2 regions of the Fusibacter sp. genome follow, and region 2 is predicted to be linked to the other one. Evidence: predicted binding sites of a transcription regulator. Region 2 holds the regulator's gene; the other holds the start of a gene.
The links. Region 2 encodes Rex, which represses fermentation and respiration genes when NADH is low (regulators of the CRP and FNR family bind a similar motif). Its sites were predicted from a motif close to ATTGTTAANNNNTTAACAAT; they were not measured.
Positions count from the first base shown of each region.

Region 1: AC220I_RS15905 (acyl-CoA dehydrogenase) is a predicted target of Rex. The motif match lies at 4,126-4,145, and genes of this name have one in related genera.

Region 1 is NZ_JBVBZF010000188.1:9-6,324, reverse strand. Features, by position in the region: gene AC220I_RS15925 (hypothetical protein) at 1-430, shown strand, start outside; gene AC220I_RS15920 (hypothetical protein) at 607-837, opposite strand; gene AC220I_RS15915 (electron transfer flavoprotein subunit alpha/FixB family protein) at 1,138-2,157, opposite strand; gene AC220I_RS15910 (electron transfer flavoprotein subunit beta/FixA family protein) at 2,168-2,950, opposite strand; gene AC220I_RS15905 (acyl-CoA dehydrogenase) at 2,973-4,112, opposite strand; gene AC220I_RS15900 (hypothetical protein) at 4,282-4,665, opposite strand; gene AC220I_RS15895 (ABC transporter permease) at 4,649-5,416, opposite strand; partial or broken gene AC220I_RS15890 (ABC transporter substrate-binding protein) at 5,391-6,316, opposite strand, start outside.
Region 2 is NZ_JBVBZF010000150.1:343-7,872, forward strand. Features, by position in the region: partial or broken gene AC220I_RS14375 (tRNA (adenosine(37)-N6)-threonylcarbamoyltransferase complex transferase subunit TsaD) at 1-231, shown strand, start outside; gene acpP (acyl carrier protein) at 667-897, opposite strand; gene AC220I_RS14385 (ABC-F family ATP-binding cassette domain-containing protein) at 1,063-2,976, opposite strand; gene AC220I_RS14390 (redox-sensing transcriptional repressor Rex) at 3,174-3,797, shown strand; gene AC220I_RS14395 (acetyl-CoA C-acetyltransferase) at 3,933-5,111, shown strand; gene AC220I_RS14400 (winged helix DNA-binding protein) at 5,141-5,599, shown strand; gene AC220I_RS14405 (DUF362 domain-containing protein) at 5,859-6,023, opposite strand; gene gdhA (NADP-specific glutamate dehydrogenase) at 6,474-7,530, shown strand, end outside.

The DNA of each region.
Region 1 (6,316 bases), on a different contig from region 2:
TGGTAAACTACTTCATGATAAAGGCTATGAAATGGAAAAACTGATTCCATATGTACTCATCGCAGGTTTAATCGCTTACTTTATTCCAATTGGTGCAATCATTGCTTGGCCATTTAAAATTTTATTCGGTATTATAGGTGGCATTTTTGGTTTTATTGGTGGTATATTTGGTGCCGTCTTTGGTGGCATTGGTGGCGCTGTTGGTGGCATAGCTGGTGGTATCGGCGGTGTTATCGGTTCAATTTTAAGTGTAGTCTTTGGCATCATAGGTGTCATTATAGGCATTATCGGCGCTGTGATTGGTCTAGCTTTTGGTTTAGTCGGTTTAATCATAGGTATTGTCTTTTTACTCATTATTCCTGCAACGATCATATTTGTACTCTTTAAGATTATCAATTCAGGTGCATTGACCTCTCAAGACAGAAGATAATTTAATGTTTAGTGTGAGAGCATTCATTAACTAGAAAAATATATTCTTTTTTAAAAGAACTCCCACAATCATAAAAAAGCGTTCAACAATTACTCAAACTGATTTATCAGCTTAATTTGTAGTTATTGTTGAGCGCTTTTTACACGTGTATAACACAAGTCATTTTATTTAGGATTCTATGAGACCAAGTCAATTATTTTATGATTAATTAGTTTTATATAGTAGTTCTGAACATCTTCAAGAGAGTACTTTGAATGCTCAGATTCCAAGACTTCTTCAATCACGTTGGACATTACAATTTCACCATAAATGTCATATATGATTTCAGCAGCATGTATGATCTTATTACAGAGTTCTAGTTGCGTTTCCGTGTCTATCTCCAATACTTTTATCTCTTCATTTGACATAATAGCGCCCCCTTGAAAATCCTAACAACAAACACTGTTTTATTATTTATTCTATAACTATATTATCGACTCTTTTTGTAAAAAATCCAGCTTTTTTTCATTAAATTCACGTTAATAACAATATTGTAGCTGTCTTTCCACATTAAAAGCTTTTTCGTTGACACTATCAGAGACTAAATACGCCTCGTCACTCATTTCTACTCATGTTTATTGATGTCGACATTTGTTTTATTCCAAAAAAAGCGACTAAAGACTACTATGGTCTTTAATCGCTCTTAAAATTGTAATTTGTGCTAAAAGTTAATCTTCAATTTTCTTTGATGCATTGATTTTCTTAATTTCTTCAATAACGAATGGCAATACCTTGTGAACATCACCAACGATGCCAAGATCTGACACATCAAAAATAGGCGCGCCTTTATCCTTATTGATTGCGATGATGAGTTCTGCTTCTTCCATACCTGCAACGTGCTGAATTGCGCCTGAAATACCACAAGCCAAATACAAGTTTGGTCTTACTGTTTTACCTGTTTGACCAACTTGACGGTCGTGATCCATCCAGCCGCTATCTACTGCCGCTCTTGAAGCTGAAACCAAACCACTGAGTTCATCTGCTAAATCATAGAGAAGTGAGAAGTTCTCTTTAGAACCAACACCTCTACCGCCTGAGATAAGCACTGTAGATTCTTGAATATCAAGTTTTGCTTCCGTTTCTTTTTCAAAAGATATAACTTCAACATATTGAGCATTTTTTTCAAGCTTGATGTCATATTTTACTATGTCACCTTTTCTAGAAGCATCTCTTTCAAGCTTTGTCATAACGCCAGGTCTAACAGTTGACATCTGAGGTCTATGATCAGGCGATACAATAGTTGCCATGATATTACCACCAAATGCAGGTCTTGTCATTAAAAGCATACGATCTTCATCAATTTCGAGTGATGTACAATCTGCTGTAAGGCCTGTTTCAAGTCTAGCTGAAACCCTAGGTGCTAAATCTCTACCAATTGATGTTGCACCAAAGAGTACAACCTCAGGCTTTTCTGCCTTAATGACATCGACAAGTGCCTGAGTATAAGGTTCAGTTGTGAAAATTTCGAGTGCTTTATCATCAACCAAAAGGACTTTGTCCGCACCGTATTCCACTAAGAGTTTCCCGTGCTTTTCCACTTGGAATCCAGGTAAGACAGCAACCAATGAAACCCCGAGTTCATCGGCAATCTTTCTACCCTTACCCAACAATTCAAGTGAAACATTTTGTATTTCATTAGAGCGTTGTTCTACGAATACGAGAACACCTCTGTAATCATTTAAATTCATAGTATCCCTCCTAAATCACAAACTTTTCCTTTAACTTGTCAACGATTGCAGTTGCAAGCTCCTTAGGTGTTCCTTCAACCACTTTACCAGCTGATTTAACACCTTTGGTAAACGACTTTTTAACTTTTGTAGGCGAACCTTTAAGACCCATCTTTGATGGATCTGCTTCAATATTCTCGAAAGTCCAGGTTTCTACCTCTAAGCTTCTATGCGCGTCAATAATACCCTTAATACTCATGTAACGTGCATCGTTCATTTCAGATAATGTTGTGATTAAGCATGGATAGTTTACTTTAATCATTTGGAAGCCATCTTCAAAGCTTCTCTTAACCACCGCATGATCACCCTTATGTTCAAAATTTGAAACATAAGAAATCTGTGGTAATTTTAAATGCTCTGCGATTTGTGGTCCAACTTGAGCAGTATCGCCATCAATTGCTTGACGACCTGTGATTACTAAATCAAACTCTATGTTTTTGAGCGCTGCTGCTAGTGTTGTAGATGTTGCTAAAGTATCTGCACCAGCGAAAACTCTATCTGTTAATAAAATAACTCGGTCAGCACCCATTGCATATGCCTCTTGTAAAGCATTTTTAGCTTGAGGTGGACCCATTGTAATAACTGTAACATGAGCACCAAACTCATCTTTTAATCTAAGTGCTGCCTCAAGTCCTGCCTTATCATCAGGATTTATGATACTTGGAACGCCATCTCTAATAAGCGTACCCGTCTTAGGATCTAATTTAACTTCGTTCGTATCAGGAACTTGTTTGATACATACAACAATTTTCATTTTTTCGCCTCCAAACATTCAATTACTTAAGCTCTGCCGCAGCAATAACCATTCTTTGAACTTCACTAGTACCCTCGTAGATTTCAGTGATTTTTGCATCTCTCATCATTCTTTCAACTGGGTATTCTCTTGTGTAGCCATAGCCACCGTGAAGCTGAACCGCTTTTGTTGTTACCTCCATAGCCACTTCTGACGCAAAGAGTTTCGCCATAGCTGCTTCTTGAGAATAAGGTAACTTTTTACTTTTCTTGTCCGCAGCCAAATAAACTAACAATCTTGCTGCTTCAATCTTAGTTTTCATATTCGCGATTTCAAATTGAGTGTTTTGGAATTGAGCTATTGATCTTCCAAATTGTTTTCTTTCTTTTACATATTTAACAGTCTCGTTATATGCACCTTGTGCGATACCAAGTGCTTGAGCTGCGATACCGATACGACCACCATCAAGTGTCATCATCGCAACTTTAAAGCCTTTACCCACGCCACCGAGCATATTTTCAACCGGTACTTTACAATCTTCAAAAATAAGCTCACAAGTACTTGAACCCCTGATGCCCATTTTTTTCTCTTTTTTACCAACGCTAAAGCCTTCAAATCCGGATTCAACGATGAATGCTGTTATCCCTTTGAGACCTTTAGATTTGTCAGTCATTGCTATTACAATGTAAACATCTGCATATCCTGCATTTGTTATGAAAATTTTACTACCATTTAAAATGTAGTGGTCACCTTCTAAGATCGCAGTAGTCTGTTGACCTGACGCGTCTGTACCAGCATTTGGTTCTGTTAAGCCGAAGGCTCCAATTTTTTCACCTTTTGCAAGTGGCACGAGGTATTTCTCTTTCTGTTCCTCTGTTCCAAACTCGTAAATCGGTGCAGCACATAATGAAGTATGCGCTGATAAAACAACTGATGTAGTGCCACATGCGACACCCAATTCTTCCACAAGGTTGATGTACTGAAAATAGTTTCCACCTGCACCACCATATTCACGTGGGAATGGGATACCCATCATCCCTAGAGCTGCCATTTTTTTAACAGTCTCTACTGGGAACTCTTCGTTCTCGTCGATCTCTGCAGCGATTGGTGCAACTTCGTTCTCTGTAAACTTTCTGAACAAATCGCGCATCATTAGATCTTCATTTGTCATGTTAAATGTCATTTTTCTCCCTCCAATTGTTAATTTTTTAACTTTTAATGCAAAATAAAATCCCTGTTATTATTTTAGCACTACTACTAAAAAAATGACAGGGAATATATTGTTAAAATATTAATTTTTTTTGAGCATTTCTGTAAACGATCTTTTAAGTGTTGATTTTACATGCTTTCAATCAAAACTTTATGAATTTAAAGAGCAGAAGCAGAATCAAAACAAGTATACCTATCCATGAATATCGTTTTGCGGATAAAAAATGAAGTTTTATAGCATATTTGTTTTCATATAACTTCTTGTTCTTAAACTTAAGTTGTTCATCAAAAACATGATAAAAATCAGGTCTCTCATCGATAATTTCTTTAACTTCCTTGGTGATTACAGCTTCAGCAACTTCAGCATCCTTATCGGGCACCCAAAGTTCAAGGGCATTGTTTGTACCTATTTTTACTCTGGTACGAATGCCATAGTGGTTTAATCTCAGCTCTTGATCAATAAAGTATCTTTCATCCTGATAGGCTTCCACAGACCTAATCATTACCCATTTATAGAGTTTTTCCATATGTTGCCCCCCTTTTGAAGAGTGCCTTCATCATAAAATCCAGAAGGGTTGCCAAAACAATCGTAATAATTGCCCATGCAAAAACCGTCTCTGTTTGAATATTGATTTTAGCCATTTGAAAACTTCGTCCAATAGAGTTAGGCGTCTGGCTTAAAACTTCTGAAGCAATTACAACCTTTAATCCCAGTGACGTTATTGCAATGATACTACTTGTCAAATATGGCCAAATAGATGGTATATAAATGTTACGCACCACTTTTTTATAATCGATGCCATATATCTGTGCCATTTCGATGAGCTTATAATCGGTCTGATGATAGCCTTGAAGTACATTTGCATAGACTATGGGAAAGGTCACTAGAAATGTAACAAATATTGGTGAAAAGACACTTGGCATCCACAAGATGACGTAAACAATAATAACAATGGTTGGTAGAGTTCTGGTAATGAGTAATACGGGTTTTAATAAATATTCAACAAACTTTAACTGACCCGCAACAATGCCAAGTAATAAGCCCACAAGGACGCTTAAACTGACGCAGACAAGAACCCTTAATAAGGATTTTATGATAATAACAAAGAAAGCCCTGTCCGTCACTATTGTCATAAGCGCCTTTAGAGATTCCCAAGGCGACGGCAATATATAGGCTTTTCCAATGATCATTGACCCTAACCACCAGATCACAATCAAGAAAATAGAAGATGCAATTGTAAAATAGAGTTCTCTATTTTTTGTAGTAGAATCCTTCATCCGGCAATTTGCCCCCTATCGACTCTGGAGATGCTTTTAATAAAATATCAAAAAGGACCTCTAAACTATCTCTATGATCATAGGCATCTTCATGCCAAATATTTAATCCATCCATTGATTTCACAATAATTGGCGTTGGTGTTCCAAGTTCAAGCTCTTCAGCGTAAGCTCCCGCTTCCATTGGATATTCATTTACCCAAATACAAGACTCTTCAAGCTTAGAAATAAAAGCATCTACCACTTCTGGATAGGCCTCAGCCACTGTGTTTTTAACCATCAATCCAGCTTGAGGGAAACCACCTTCAATGCCACTTACCTTTTCAAACTCCTTTTGAAAATCAAAGAGTACAGTGTAAGGAACATCTTTGGTACTCACCACTGAGAGTAATGGCTCAGGCATAATCGTAACCGCTGATTTTCCAGCTAAGAAGGTCGGTGCCACTTCAGTTGTGCCCGCAAGGTAGACCATATTCATATCTTTATCAGGATCAAGGCCATTCGATTCTGCTAAATATCTAAAGATCAAATCTGGGATTAAGCCTTGACCAATCATATATACGTCTTTGCCTCTCAAATCATCCCAATTTTTGATATCGAGTGATGTGATCATATAAAGGTTTCCGTGAGTGTTGATACTTGCAAACTTGTAAGGCACGCCTTTGTTGTAGAGCTTAATGGCAAGGTTTGTCGGTACAATTGCGAAATCCGTCTTTTCACCCATAATTTCAGTAGCCAATAAGTCAGTAGCTGTCAGTGATTCATATTCCACAGTTACATTGTCCTTTAAGGATGGCTGCTCATAAATCATCTTTAACATCGCAATTGTTGTTGCACCTTCAGGTGTAATGGCTCTTAAGTGTAGCGGTTCCAAATCCGTTTCTGTTGGTTCTGTTTCTGTTG
Region 2 (7,530 bases):
AAATTGGTACTTGCAGGTGGTGTAGCAGCCAACTCAGCCTTGAAAGAAGCTCTTGAAGTAGCTTGCAAGGCAAAAAATATAGGATTCTATTATCCACCCATGGCACTGTGCACGGATAATGCGGCAATGATTGGCTGTGCTGGATACTATAACTTTAGAGCAGGACATATTGGCAATATGACTGTAAATGCAATTCCGAATTTAAGAATAGGCACTAAAATGGGACTATAGTCCCATTTACTTTTTTGATGAAAATTAATGCCAAAAGGAATAAACTTTGTATTATGTAAACCGATGGTGTGTTCGAAGCAAAAAGTTTTAAAATAAGTACATTTGTGGATAATACTGTGGATACTGTGGAGCAATAGTGATTATAACCCTTTTGGTGAATGGTCTATGTGGATTAAAGTGTGGAAAACTGTGGATAACCTTGCTGATATGTGGATAGTTTTAAATGAGAAGCCTAATTCTCAATCATATTTAAAAAAAACACCGGAAAGTGTGGTAGACATAATCTGTAGAAAGTTAACCTATAAAATTCAAACTATTTAGAAAGTTCATCTTAGAGGCATAAAAAAAGCACTCATTTAAAATCGACCCCGCCATTAGTCCTTATTATAGGATAAATGGTAGAGTGAATTTTAAAGAGTGCTTTAAATTTTGTATTTACTCAAGACCTTCGCCGTTTAAATAATTAATAATATCTGCAATAGAAGTGAACTCTTCAGCAACTTCATCAGGAATTTCAATTTCAAATTCGTCCTCAATTGCCATGATGATTTCAACAGCGTCGATAGAATCGATATCCATGCTGTCAAAAGTAGTATCCATAGTAATTTCACTAGGATCAATAACACTTAATTGTTCAACGATGATTGCTTTTATTTTTTTAAACATAATAACCTCCTAATAATTGCGTGCCAATCTGAATGCCGTAGATGTCTCAGACGTAAGCGCCATTTCCCACATATGGTTACGTCTATACTTAATTTTTATTATAAAGAAAAAATCCTTTTTGTCTATATGAAATTTAGTTATATTTTCCTAGTAAATTTGAATAAATTATAATTTTTCTAATAATTCATCCAATTCTAGGTACTTATGTTCTATTTCAGCCTCAATTTGCTCAATTTCCTTTTGGACGGCCATTGCTTTTTCAGGTACTGAAAATATAGCTTCATCACATAATGCAATTTGTAACTCGTGTAGTTTCTCTTCCAAACCGTGCAGAAGGTCTTCTGTATTTTGTATGGCAATTTTATGGTTTTTTACAAGTTGTTTTTTTTCTTTTTCTTTTCGCTGCATTTCCTTTTGCTTTGTTTTTGTAAGCTCTGGGACTTCAGCAGGACTAGCGGTTGCCGATTCGGATTCTGTATTTTTTTCTATATAATAATCATAATTGCCCCAATAAACTTGAATACCGTCATGAGTGAGCTCAAAAATCTTGGTGCAGATTTTGTTGAGAAAATAACGGTCATGGGAGATGGTCAGAATAGTACCGTCATAATTTAGGAGTGCATCTTCAAGCGTTTCTTTTGCAAGAATGTCTAAATGATTTGTCGGTTCATCCAAAAAGAGGAGATTAGATGAGGAAAGCATGAGCTTTAATAAAGAAACACGGCTTTTCTCGCCACCACTTAATTGATAAATCTTTTTTTCATATTCATCACCTTTAAATAAAAAGGCGCCTAGAAGTCCTCTCACAGCTGTTAAGGAGAGTTCGGGATTCTCATCATGGATCTCTTCCAAAATTGTATGCTCTAAATTGAGATTTCTAAGTTCTTGATCATAATAGCCCGGTTCAATGTTGTGACCCAGCACTATATCGCCTTGATCTTTCTCTATTTCATTTAAGAGAACCTTGAACAAGGTTGTTTTGCCGACACCATTAGGACCGATAAGTCCAATTTTCTCACCTCTATAAATTTCAAAGGTAACATCCTTAAAAACAGATTTTTCATCATAAGACTTTGCAAGATTCTCCACCATTAGGACATCTTTGCCACTTTTGACACCTGCTTTAAGATCAATTTTGAAATGTTCCTTGAACAGCATAGGTTTGTTGACAAATTCAATTTGATCTAAACGCTTTTCTCTTGAGCGCGCACGCTTTGCAAGTTTTTCTGTCCCGCGTTCCTTAAATTTTCGGATGAGGTCTTCTTGCTTTTTAACCTCTTTTTGTTGTTGTTCATAATGACGTAGAGAAGCTTCATAAATTGCATTTTTCTGTTTAATAAATTGCGAATAGTTGCCATTGTACTCAGTGAGTTCTTGTGCTTCAATCTCATATATTTTAGTGGTAACTTGGTCTAAAAAATAACGATCATGTGAAATTAGGATAATAGTGCCGTTGTACTCCTTTAAATAGCCCTCAAGCCAACGGATTGCATCAATGTCAAGATGATTGGTAGGCTCATCAAGAAGCAGAACATCGGGTTGTTTTAAGAGCAGCCTTGCAACCCCAACGCGTGATTTTTGGCCACCACTTAGTTGATTGATAGGTCTTTTATGATCAATCTCATCAAAGCCTAGACCGTTGAGAATACCACGAATTTTACTTGAAATAGCATATCCATTGGCGTGGTCAAACGCATCTTGAAGGCTGGAATACTCATCTAATAATGATTTATAAGTAGATTCATCAGACTCGCTCAGACGAAGCTCCAGTGCTCTCATTTTGGTTTCTATATCAAAGATGTCCTTAAAGACCTCTTCACAATAGTCAAATGCTGAAATATCAAGATCGATGGCGGTATTTTGTTCAAGATAACCAACTGTGGTATCTTTTCCAATAAAGATGTCGCCGCCGTCCTTTGATTCTATTCCCATAAGGATTTTCATCAAAGTTGTTTTGCCTGCACCATTGATGCCGATGAGGCCAATTTTGTCTCCAGTATTGACAGTGAAGGAAATTTCATCTAAAATGCAGTCGATACCATAAAATTTTGTAATGTTCGTGCACGATAATGCGATCATGTTTTTTCCTTTCCTGATTTAGTAACATATGTATTATACATTATTTAAAGAAACATATAAATTCTTTGTTATTTATTTGACATTGTTTTTCTTTAAATGGTATAATTTTCATATCAAATGGAAATGGGATGAGTGGACTGTATTATCTAAAAATTGCAAGATAATAAAAGAAAAAACTCAGTTTAAGGGGTGTAGAAATGAAGGACAGAAATATTTCCTTAGCGGTTATTAGGCGTTTGCCAAAGTATCATCGTTATTTAAAAGAATTATTGGACAACGACATTAAAAGAATTTCCTCCAAGGAGCTGAGTAAAATTATTGGCTTTACAGCTTCTCAGATTAGACAGGATTTAAATAATTTTGGGGGATTTGGTCAACAGGGGTATGGTTATAATGTTGAAGACTTGTACAGTGAAATCGGAAAAATTCTGGGTCTGACAAGAAACTACAATACCGTCATAGTTGGCGCAGGTAATTTAGGACAAGCACTCGCAAATTATTCAAGTTTTGATCGATTGGGCTTTAACCTAAAGGGGATGTTCGACATCAACCCTAAAATTATTGGCCTTACAATTAATGATGTGAAAGTAATGGATATGGACTCGTTTGAAAACTTTGTTAATGAGAACAACGTTGAAATTGTCTATATCTGTACAAACAGAGATGGCGCTCAAGATGTTGCTGATCGAATTCAAAAGACGAGTATAAAAGCAATTTGGAATTTCGCACCAATTGACCTTCGCGTAAAGGATGGCATTATCGTTGAGAATGTCCATCTAATTGATAACCTGCTGACCCTATCTTATTTTTTAAAAGAATAGGGATTAAGGATTGATTAAATAAAAATAATTTGTTAAAAATGTGAAAAAGTAACGGGACAAGGGATGACCTTGTCTCTTTTTTTTGGTAAAATAGCTCTAGGGATTGTCACAGAAAAAATAGGGAGGTTTAAAAACATGAAAGAAGTTGTAATTGTAAGTGCCGTTAGAACGGCGATTGGTTCCTTTGGTGGAACTTTAAAAGACACTCATCCAGCAGATTTGGGTGCAGTGGTGATCAAGGGTGCTCTAGAGAAAATTGGTCTTGAGCCATCAAAAGTAGATGAAGTACTCCTTGGATCAGTTTTACAAGCAGGACATGGTCAAGGTATTGCAAGACAAGCGTGGATTAAGAATGGCTATCCTGTGGAAGTGCCATGTACAACAATCAATATGATTTGTGGCTCGGGCCTTAAGTCTGTATCCATGGCGGTACAGTCAATTCTTGCAGGAGACAATGAAGTTGTGATTGCAGGTGGTACTGAAACAATGAGTATGGCGCCATATGTGCTTAAAACAGCACGTTGGGGACAACGTATGGGCAATGGCGAGACTTGTGACATCATGGTTAATGATGGCTTATGGGATGCCTTTAACAATTACCATATGGGTGTAACTGCTGAAAACATTGCAACTCAATGGGGGCTTACAAGAGAAGCTCAAGATGAGTTTTCATTCAACTCTCAAAGAAAAGCAGCAGCAGCAAGAGCAAATGGCAGATTTAAAGATGAGATTGTACCTGTAATGATTCCACAGAGAAAAGGTGATCCAATTTGCTTCGACCAAGACGAATATATTAAAGAAACGACGGTTGAGAAGTTGGCAGCATTAAGACCAGCCTTTAAAAAAGATGGTGGTACAGTAACGGCAGGTAATGCATCTGGTATCAATGATGGTGCTTCTTGTGTCGTCGTAATGAGTAAAGAAAAAGCGGAAGAGCTAGGCCTTAAACCATTGTGTACTATTGTTTCTCATGCATCTGCAGGTGTTGAACCTTCAATCATGGGTATTGGTCCAGTGCCAGCAACTCAAAAGGCGCTTAAAAAAGCAAACTTAACAGTAGCGGATTTAGATTTAGTTGAAGCAAATGAAGCATTTGCAGCACAATCTTTAGCCGTTGTAAAAGAACTTGGATTAGATACAGAGAAAGTAAACGTTAATGGCGGAGCAATTGCGCTAGGTCATCCAATTGGCGCTTCAGGTAATAGAATTTTTGTGACATTGATTCATGAGATGATCAAACGAGATGCAAAATATGGTTTGGCAACTTTATGTATTGGTGGCGGCATGGGTGAAGCGATTATCGTTAAAAGATAAGAGCAGAAAGTAGAACAATAGGGTGATCAATGGCAAATTACACAAGAGAGATTTCACATATGATGGATCGAATGCTGATCAAGATTATGTCTCAAGACAAAAAGGGTTTTTATCCAAATGACCTAATGCACCGGATGAGTTTACTGGATATTTTGGTCATAAAAATGATTGGTGAATCAAAAGACATGCAGCTCAATGCCTTAATAAGGACGCTTGAACTGGATCGTAATCTAATTGATGTTTCGGTTAGAAACTTAATTGGCCTTAAGCTCATTATGAAGAAAACTGGCGAAAGAGATAAGCGTGAGAAGTATCTTGCACTCACTCAATCCGGTGAGTTAATATATGAAAAACTGTTGAGCGCACAATTGTCTGAGATGGAGTTTGTCTTGAATGATATTACCATCAACGAAGAAAAGACCATATTGAAATTTCTCAGTAAAATTGTCCAATATCATACCGAAAAATTTGATCTTAATCGACCTTAGCAAAAAAAATTAAAAAGACCTGATTTTCACTTATAAGTGATTTCAGGTCTTTTTTAGCTTTTATTATAGATCATTAACTTTCATCCAGCTTGAGCAAGCATTTTTACTTGCGAAAAGCCTTTAGATGCGACAAAACAAGTTTTGGCGATAAATGATATATACAACAAAATTTGAGCCGAAAGCTATGATGAGGAATGTTTAGCCTCAAACAGCATCAGCGAAAATTGTTTTGAGACCATCAAAGATGGCTCAAATGTTGTTATTCAGCTTGAGGTGCGTCAACTGGGCAAACATTTGCACAAGCACCACAATCTATACATTCAGCGCTAATTACATAAATGCTATCACCAGCAGAAATTGCGTTTACTGGACATTCTGGCTCGCAAGCGCCACATGAAATACAAGAATCATTAATTACGTACATGAGAAGTACCTCCTTTTTAATTTTAACTTATTATCAAGTCATGACATCATTATAATACTCAAAAAAACACATAAACAACATTAAAAGCATAAAAAAACATGAAAAACTTACAAGTATAGTGATAATCATTATTAATTAAACGCGAAGCAACTTCCATAAACAGTAAAAAAAAGGGCTTTTTTAAGCAAAAAACACCCTCAAAACGGGCTGTGGGAATTTGTCCCGCAGGGGGATGTTTCGGGTCCCTAAAGTATTCAAAAAAATTTACAACTGTTGCAAAAAATTTATAGTTTTATGCTTTTTTTTAGTTTACACTGTTAGAGGGATATGTTAAAATTTAGTCGTTAGGACGCTTATTAAAATTTTAACAAACTTTAAGGGCAAGAAAATTTTTGGTTGCTGACAACCGTGAGGTAGACCCTCAGAATCATTTTAAAGGAGATGTTTGAAATGAAGTATATTGAAGAGGTATTTGAACAAGTTAAATCAAGAAATGCTAATGAACCAGAATTCTTACAAGCAGTAGAAGAAGTTTTTAAATCTTTAGAGCCTGTGTTAGAAAAACATCCAGAGTATATTGAAGCAAATTTATTAGCTAGATTTGCTGAGCCAGAAAGACAAATCATTTTTAGAGTTCCTTGGGTTGATGACGCTGGTAAACTTCAAGTTAACAGAGGTTTCAGAGTTCAATTTAACGGCGCTATCGGACCTTACAAAGGTGGCTTAAGATTCCACAAATCGGTATATATCGGAATCGTTAAATTCTTAGGTTTCGAGCAAATCTTGAAAAACTCTTTAACTGGCTTACCAATCGGTGGCGGTAAAGGTGGTTCAGACTTCGATCCAACTGGTAAATCTGATGCAGAAGTAATGAGATTTTGCCAAAGCTTCATGACTGAATTATATAGACATATCGGACCAGATGTTGACGTTCCAGCTGGAGACATCGGTGTAGGCGGAAGAGAAATCGGATTCTTATATGGTCAATACAGAAGAATTAGAGGCGCATTCGAGAACGGCGTTTTAACTGGTAAAGGTTTATCTTACGGTGGATCATTAATCAGACCTGAAGCGACTGGTTTCGGTGTAACTTACTTTACAAGAGAAATGTTAAAAGCTAAAGGCGAAACTTTTGAAGGCAAAACTGTTGCATTATCAGGATTTGGTAACGTAACTTGGGGTACTGCTATCAAAGTTACTGAATTAGGTGGTAAAGTTATCACTATTTCAGGTCCAGATGGTTACATCTTAGATGAAGCTGGTATCGCTGGCGAGAAAATTGACTACTTGTTAGAGTTAAGAGCAAGTGGTAGAGATATCGTAGCACCATATGCAGAGAAATTTGCTGGTTCTAAATTCTTCCCAGGTGAAAGACCATGGGGCGTTAAAGCTGATATCGTAATTCCATGTGCGACTCAAAATGAAATTAGATTAGAGCATGCAGAGCAAATCGTAGCTAACGGCGTTAAATTCCTTTGTGAAGCATCTAATATGCCATGTACAAACG